2 regions of the Mesorhizobium sp. M0217 genome follow, and region 2 is predicted to be linked to the other one. Evidence: predicted binding sites of a transcription regulator. Region 2 holds the regulator's gene; the other holds the start of a gene.

Region 1 (4,190 bases), on a different contig from region 2:
GTCGCGGTGCCGGAAGTCTCCGCACGGCCGCAGGTCAACGCAGCCCGCAAGGCCTACGACGAAAAGCGGCAGATGCAGACAATCGGCGATTGATGTACATGCACCCGGCCCCTACCTCCCCCTTGTGGGGAGGTCGGACCGAAGGTCCGGGTGGGGGTCTGGCGCCGCACCCCACCTCGCTGCTTCGCAGCGACCCTCCCCACAAGGGGGAGGGTGAACAAGAAACCGGAGCTAAAACTTGAAAGCCAAACTGGGCATGTCCCCCATTGCGTGGTGGAACGATGATCTTGCCGAACTCAGCGACGACGTCTCGCTGGAAGAGTGCCTGCGCCAGTCGCGCTCGGCCGGCTTCACCGGCATGGAAATGGGCCGCCGCTTTCCCAATGACCCCGAAATCATGCTGCCTATCCTGAAAAAGGCCGACGTGACGCTGTGCGGCGGCTGGTTCTCCGGCACGCTGGTCGATGAGGACATGGGCAAGAACAAGGATCGCATCCAGCCGATGATCGACCTGTTCAAGGCGGTGAATGCGCCTTGCATCGTCTATGGCGAGGTCGGCCGCTCGATCCAGGGTGATCGCTCCAGGCCTCTCGCCACGAAGCCGAAATTGTCCAACGACGAGATGAGGGCCTATGCCAGGCGCCTCACCGAATTCGGCGAATGGTGCGCCGAGCAAGGCATGCCGCTGTCCTATCACCATCACATGGCGGCGGTGGTCGAGACCGAGCCGGAGCTCGATGCCTTCATGCGCCATTCCGGCGAAGGCATTCCGTTGCTGCTCGATGCAGGGCATCTCGCCTTTGCCGGTGGCGACGTGCTGCGCGCCATCGACAACCACCACAAGCGCATCAGCCATGTCCATGTGAAGGATGTGCGCATGGGCGTGATCGACGGGCTCGACCGCACAAAGCAGTCCTTTCTCGACGCCGTGGCGCTCGGTGCCTTCACGGTGCCTGGCGACGGTTCGCTCGATTTCGGCGCCATCGTGCAGCGCTTCGCCGACCATGGCTATGAAGGCTGGTTCGTCGTCGAGGCCGAGCAGGACCCGAAGAAGAACCCGCCGCTCAAGATGGCGCAGGTCGGCCACAAGGAATTGATGCGCGTGATGACGGCTGCCGGCTACGCCGTGGAAACGCAAGGCTTTCCCAATGCCTGAGGCGATCCGATGAAGGATTACGAGCACCCGTTCTTCCGGCCGCTGTGGCGGCGCGTTGCCGTCGTCGCCGTCTGTGTGATCTGGGCGGGGATAGAATTCGCCTCCGGCACGCCGTTCTGGGGTGTCATCGCGCTCGGCTTTGCTGCCTACGCGGTGTGGCAGTTCTTCTATCTTTACAAGCCGGTGGAGGAGAGCAAGGCTGCGCCTGATCGACCGAAGACCGGCGAAGCGAAGGCGGACGCCGAACCGAAGGAATGAAGCGGCCGTGGCTCGGAAGGGCTTGCGGGTCGGACACTCGACACCTGGCGTATCGCCTACGTCGGTGATTGGCCGGAACGTCCCTTGCTTCGTCATCCTAGGGTCTTCGCGACGGAGCTTCGCTCCTGCTTCGCCCTAGGATGACGAAGTTGAGAGGCCGACCTCGAAGACTTGCGATAGGAGACAAAACATGTCGAAACTGCTCGTCAAAGCCGACAAGGGCCATGGCCGCGTCGCGCATGTCACGCCCAACAGCGCCGGCTGGACCTATGTCGGCTTCGACCTGCACCGTTTGAAGCCCGGCGAAAACGCCTCGGGTAAGACGGGCGGTCGCGAAGTCTGCCTGGTGTTCGTCACCGGCAAGGGCACGGCAAAGGCCGGCGGCCAGGAACTCGGCCTGCTCGGCGAGCGCATGTCGCCCTTCGAGGGCAAGCCGTGGTCGGTCTATATTCCGGAGGGTTCGGACTGGTCGGTCACCGCCGACACCGATCTCGAACTCGCGGTCTGCTCGGCGCCGGGCCTGGGCGGCGGCTTGCCCGTTCGCGTCATCGCACCCGACGACCTCGGCCAGGAGACTCGGGGCAAAGGCACCAACACGCGCTACGTCACCAACATATTGCCCGAGGGCAAGCCCGCCGACTCGCTGCTGGTGGTCGAGGTCATCACGCCCGGTGGCCACACATCGAGCTACCCGCCGCACAAGCACGATCAGGACAATCTGCCGGCCGAATCCTATCTTGAGGAAACCTATTACCACCGCCTCAACCCGCCGCAGGGCTTTGCCTTCCAGCGGGTCTACACCGACGCCGACAAGTCGGGCGCCCGCGAACTGGACGAGGCGATGGCGATCGAGGACGGCGATGTCGTGCTGGTGCCCAAGGGCTATCATCCGTGCGCGGCCTGTCACGGCTACGACCTCTATTACCTTAACGTCATGGCCGGGCCGAAGCGGACGTGGAAGTTCCACAACGCGCCCGAGCACGAATGGCTCATGAAGGCCTGATCGGCCTTCGCTTGCGCCGGAAGAAAAATCGTCGGCTAACGATCCATGGGGTCGATTTGCCTTCGAAAACTCGCATAAGCTTCGTCAATCCGTCATGGAAATCACCTATGGCAGCGGGCTGACGAGGATTTTTTTCGATGCGCTACGCCATCTATTTCACCCCGAGGCAGGACGAGCCGCTGGCGCGGCTCGCCGCCAACTGGCTGGGCCGCGACCCCTTTGGCGCCGCCACCAGGCCGGTCGAGGCGGTGGGCGAGCTGTCGGCGGCCGAAGTCGCCTTTCACACCGCATCGGCGCGGCGCTACGGTTTTCATGCGACGCTGAAAGCGCCCTTCCGGTTGGCCGCCAACGAAACCGAAAGCTCGTTGCGCGCGGCGCTGGACGCCTTTGCCGAAGCAACGCCGACGGTCACCATCCCGCGCCTGGTCGTCAGCCAGATCGATGGTTTCTTCGCTTTGCTGCCGGAAGGCCCGCTGCCGCCGCTCAACCGTTTCGCCGATGATGTCGTGCTTAGCTTCGACCGTTTTCGCGCGCCGCTCACCGAGGCCGAGATCGAGCGGCGCAGCCCGGATTCGCTGAAACCCGCCGAGTTCCGCAATCTCTGTCAGTGGGGCTACCCCTACGTGTTCGAGACCTTTCGCTTCCACATGACACTGTCCGGCCGGGCCGGGCCGCAGGAAAGCCAACGTCTGCGCGCGGCAATTGACAGCCTGTTCGCCGATGTGCTGCAGCAGCCGGTGCTGGTGGATGCGCTGACGCTGTTCGTCGAAACCGAACCGGGCGCTCCGTTCATGGTGCTTTCGCATCATGCGCTCGGCCGCCGCGCTGCCCGAAAAACCGCCTGACCGCAATTCGTCCGAGTAAGCAAGGACTGCCTGAATGACCGCCGAAACTGTTCTCCACAACGCCCGCATCGTGCTTGCCGACGAGATCGTCGAAGGGTCGCTCGTGCTGCGCGACGGTTTTATCTCCGGCGTCGACGCCGGCACCGGCCACACCGGCGGGGGCATGGGCGGCGAGGACATGGGCGGCGACTACATCATTCCCGGCCTGGTCGAGCTGCACACTGACCATCTCGAAGGCCACTATGCGCCGCGCCCGAAAGTGCGCTGGAACCCGATCGCCGCCGTCCTTGCCCATGACGCGCAGGTGGCCACCGCCGGCATCACCACCGTGCTCGACGCTTTGCGTGTCGGCATGGACGAGGACGCGGATATTACCTCCGACGACATCCGCAAGCTCGCCGGCGCGATCGAGGACAGCGTCGCGAAAGACCGGTTGCGGGCCGACCATTTCCTGCACCTGCGCTGCGAGGTCTCGGCGCCGGATTGCTTGCGGGCTTTCGCTAATTTCGATGGCGACGAGCGGGTCAAACTGGCCTCGCTGATGGACCATGCGCCGGGACAGCGCCAGTTCGTCAATCTCGAGACCTACGCCTATTACTACCAGCGCAAGCTGAAGCTGACCGATCGCGACTTCCAATTGTTCTGCGAAAAGCGGATGTCGGAATCAGCGAAGAATTCGGGACCGAACCGGGTGGCGATATCAGCCGCCTGCAACGAGCGGGGCATTGTGCTGGCGAGCCATGACGACGCCACATCAGGCCATGTCGACGAGGCGATCGAGCAGGGCGTGCGCGTCGCGGAATTCCCGACCACGCTGGAAGCCGCCAAGGCCTCGAAGGATGCCGGGCTCGGCGTGCTGATGGGCGCGCCCAACGTCATGCGCGGCTCCTCGCATTCGGGCAATGTCTCGGCCCGCACGCTGGCCGGC
Region 2 (4,190 bases):
GTTGTCGAAGGTCAGGTAGAAGACGTCCTTGTTCTCGATCAGGCGATCATAGCCGACGACCGGAATGCCTTCGTCCAGCGCCTTCTGCACCGCCGGGCCGATGGCCGAGGCGTCCTGCGCCAGGATGATCAGCGAGTTGGCGCCCTGCGAGATCAGGCTTTCGACGTCGGTCAGCTGCTTGCCGGGATTGGACTGCGCGTCGGCCGAAATGTACTTGTCGCCGGCGGCTTCGATCGCCGTTTTCATCGCCGCCTCGTCGGTCTTCCAGCGCTCTTCCTGGAAGTTCGACCACGACACGCCGATGACCTTGTCCTTCGCCTGCGCGACCGACATCAGCGCCAGCGACATGGCGACACCCGCCAGCATGGCGGCTGCAAATCTGTTCATTATAACCCTCCCTGCGCCGCCCACGGCGCGACAAAACCGGCCCGAAGGCCTGCACAAAGAGGCTCCATTTTTTCGAGCCTCGAAAAAATACTGGTTCAATGATAAGGCACTGTCAACATCGATTATGATGGATTCTGATGGCGTTGCCGAATTTTTTCGAGCTCCGCAATAAACAATGACAGGGCTGCCGGCGTCTGCCAATATTTGGCTGGTGCCGTCGAACGCCTTCACTATCATGAGGCGCGAGGAGGCCGGGAGGAAAACAAATGTCGGTTGGGATCCGCCACGACGATCTGCGCCGTCGCAACCGTGCGATGGTGATTTCGGCCGTGCGCCGGGCCGGCCAGCCGTCGCGGACCGAGATTGCGGCGACCACCGGCCTCAGCCATTCGACGATATCGGCAATCTCGTCTGATCTAATTCAAGAAGGCATCCTGATTGAAGGCAAGCCTGGCGAGACCGGCTCGCTGAAACGCGGCCGGCCGCAGGTCGGCCTTGGCCTCAACCCGGAAGCGGCGGCGGTCATGACCGTGGTGCTGTCGCTGAACTTCCTCTCCGTCACCGTCATCGACTATGCCGGCCAGGTGGTCGCGGAAGAACAGCGCCGGCTCGACACGCTGACCATGCCGCGCGACGAGCTGATCGGCGAATGCGTAGCAATCGTCGGGCGGCGTCTCGCGGACCCGGACCTCGATGTCCAGAGCATCGCCCGCATTGCCATGGGTATCCAGGGCATCACCGATTCGCAGGCGCGGGCCATGCTGTGGTCGCCAATCACGCCACTGACCGACATTGCCTTCGCCGACATGTTGGAAGCGGAATTCGGCATTCCTGCCACCATGGAGAACGACTGCAATATGATGGCGGTGGCCCTGCAATGGCGCCAGCCCGAGCGCTACCGCGACAATTTCATCGCGATCCTCTTGTCGCACGGCATCGGCATGGGGCTGGTGCTGAAAGGCGATCTGTTCACCGGCACCCATTCCTCGGGCGGCGAGTTCGGCCACATGATCCACCGTCCGGGCGGCGCGCTCTGCCGCTGCGGGCGGCGCGGCTGCGTCGAGGCCTATGCCGGAAACTACGCCATCTGGCGCAGCGCCAAAATGATGAGCGAAGATGCCGAGCCGGTCGATATCGGCGACGCTGATATGCGCGCACTCGCCGCGCGCGCCCGCGAAACCGATGGCCCGGAGCGCGAAGCCTATCGCAAGGCCGGTGAGGCGCTCGGCTTCGGCCTCGGCAGCCTGTTTGCGCTGATCGACCCGGCGCCTGTCGCCATGGTTGGCGTCAGCGCCGCCGCCTTCGACCTGATCGAGCCGGCATTGCGCGAAGCGATCGCCCAGACCGCCGGCGGCCAGCACTCGAAATCGATCTCCTTCGACACCGAGCCCAACGAGCTGCCGCTGATCCGCGAAGGCTGTGCCATGCGCGCGCTCGGCTTCGTCGATCAGGAGATTTTCGCGCCGGGCATTCAGGCCAAATCCGGCAAGCATGTCGCCTGAATGGCCGGCAACGGCGCGACGCGCAGCATCCTAGTCTTCCCTGATCGCGTAGCCGGCGCCGCGAATGGTACGGATGACATCCGGCATGCGGCCGTTGTTGACCGCTTTGCGTAAGCGCCCGACATGGACGTCGACGGTTCGCTCGTCGATGTAGATCGTCTCGCCCCAGACATTGTCGAGCAGCTGGCTGCGCGAGAACACGCGGCCGGGATGGCGCATCATGAATTCGAGCAGCCGGAACTCGGTCGGTCCGAGCCTGATCTCGCTCTTCTTGCGGTAGACACGGTGCGACTCGCGGTCGAGCACGATGTCGCCGACCTTGAGCACGCTGGACAGCACTTCCGGCTTGGCCCGGCGCAGCAGCGCCTTCACGCGCGCCATGAACTCCGGCGTCGAGAATGGCTTGACCAGATAGTCGTCGGCACCGGTGGACAGGCCGCGCACGCGATCGCTTTCCTCACCGCGCGCGGTCAGCATGATGATCGGCAGCCGCTCGGTTTCGGGCCGCACTCTAAGCCGCCGGCAGAGCTCGATGCCGGAAACAGCGGGCACCATCCAGTCGAGCACCAGGAGATCGGGCACGTTTTCCTGCAGGCGGATCTCGGCCTCGTCGCCGCGTGTCACCACCTCGACGTGATAGCCTTCGGATTCGAGGTTGTAGCGGAGGAGCACGCCTAGCGGCTCCTCGTCCTCCACGACCATGATGCGTGGCGCGATCATAGGCAGTTCACCCTCATCAGGCCGGCGTGGCCATCGCCGTCTCGTCCTGCTTCGGACGATTGGCGGGCAATTGCTGGCCGGTCAGCACATAATACGCATTTTCGGCGATGTTGGTGACATGATCGCCGATGCGCTCAAGATTCTTGGCGCAGAACAAGAGATGCGTGCAGGCGGTGATGTTGCGAGGGTCTTCCATCATGTAGGTCAAGAGCTCACGAAACACGGACGTGTATTTGACGTCGATGCGCTCGTCGTCATTCCTGAGTTTTGCAAGAGCTGCCGCATCGGTGGCGGCATATTCCTCGACGACGCCTTGCACCTGGATCAGCACCAGCTGCGCCATGGCATCGATGGAGTGCGAGAGGTCGCGCGGCGTGACGCTCAAGCCCACGGTGCCGACGCGTTTGGCGATGTTCTTGGCGAGATCGCCGATGCGCTCGAGGTCGCCGGCCATGCGGATCGAGCCGACCACGGCGCGCAGATCGTTGGCCATCGGCTGGCGCTTGGCGATCAGCGTGATGGCGCGGTCGTCCAGTTCGCGCTGGCGCGCATCCATGATGGCGTCGTCGGAAACGACACGCTGTGCCAGCGCATTGTCCGAATTGAGCAGCGCCCTGGTCGAGCCGCTGACCATCGAGCCTGCCAGATCGCCCATGTCGCGGATCAGCTTGCTGATCTGCCCGAGCTCTTCATCGAAGGAGGCGACGGTATGTTCACCCATGATCTTGGTCCTCGTGCCTGAAAATTCACCCGCCGGACGGCTCAGCCGAAGCGGCCGGTAATGTAGTCCTGGGTGCGCTTGTCGTCGGGGTTGGTGAACATCTTGTCGGTGGCGCCCTCCTCGACGAGATAGCCGAGATGGAACATCGCCGTGCGCTGCGACACGCGCGCCGCCTGCTGCATCGAGTGGGTGACGATGACGATCGTGTAGTTCTGGCGCAGTTCGTCGATCAGCTCCTCGACACGGGCGGTGGCGATCGGATCGAGCGCCGAGCAGGGCTCGTCCATCAGGATCACCTCCGGCGACACGGCGATGGCGCGCGCGATGCACAGGCGCTGCTGCTGGCCGCCGGACAGGCCGGTGCCGGGCTCCTGCAGGCGGTCCTTGACCTCGTTCCAGATCGCCGCCTTCTTCAGGCTCTGCTCGACGATCTGGTCCATGTCGGACTTGCGCTTGGCCAGCCCATGGATGCGCGGGCCGTAGGCGACGTTCTCGTAGATCGACTTCGGGAACGGGTTGGGTTTCTGGAACACCATGCCGACGCGGGCGCGCAGTTCGACGACATCGATGTTCTTGTCGTAGATGTCGTCTTCATCGAGCGTGATCTTGCCGGTCACCCGCGCCGAATCGATGGTGTCGTTCATGCGGTTGAGGCAGCGCAGGAAGGTCGACTTGCCGCAGCCGGACGGGCCGATCAGCGCCGTCACCTGGTTCTGGCGGACGTCGAGATTGACGTCGAACAACGCCTGCTTCTCGCCATAGAACACGCCGACCTTGTCGCCGCGCATCTTGATGACTTCGTTCGACTTGGCGTTCATTTTGTCGCCCACTGCATTCTCAAGGGACTGTTCGGTCATGAT

Evidence for each region. The regulator PhoB, encoded in region 2, activates phosphate uptake and scavenging genes when phosphate is short. The targets are predictions, from matches to a motif close to TGTCATNNANCTGTCAT.
Region 1: the regulator PhoB is predicted to act here: its motif matches at 2,497-2,513, upstream of NKJ18_RS15000 (DUF1045 domain-containing protein).

The regions. Positions count from the first base shown of each region.
Region 1 covers NZ_JAMYSN010000007.1:245,432-249,621, forward strand. Annotated here, with positions in the region: gene iolD (3D-(3,5/4)-trihydroxycyclohexane-1,2-dione acylhydrolase (decyclizing)) at 1-93, shown strand, start outside; gene iolE (myo-inosose-2 dehydratase) at 239-1,156, shown strand; gene NKJ18_RS14990 (DUF3329 domain-containing protein) at 1,166-1,414, shown strand; gene iolB (5-deoxy-glucuronate isomerase) at 1,605-2,417, shown strand; gene NKJ18_RS15000 (DUF1045 domain-containing protein) at 2,555-3,262, shown strand; gene NKJ18_RS15005 (alpha-D-ribose 1-methylphosphonate 5-triphosphate diphosphatase) at 3,297-4,190, shown strand, end outside.
Region 2 covers NZ_JAMYSN010000013.1:53,906-58,095, forward strand. Annotated here, with positions in the region: gene xylF (D-xylose ABC transporter substrate-binding protein) at 1-387, opposite strand, end outside; gene NKJ18_RS20425 (ROK family protein) at 654-1,889, shown strand; gene phoB (phosphate regulon transcriptional regulator PhoB) at 1,920-2,609, opposite strand; gene phoU (phosphate signaling complex protein PhoU) at 2,626-3,330, opposite strand; gene pstB (phosphate ABC transporter ATP-binding protein PstB) at 3,372-4,190, opposite strand, start outside.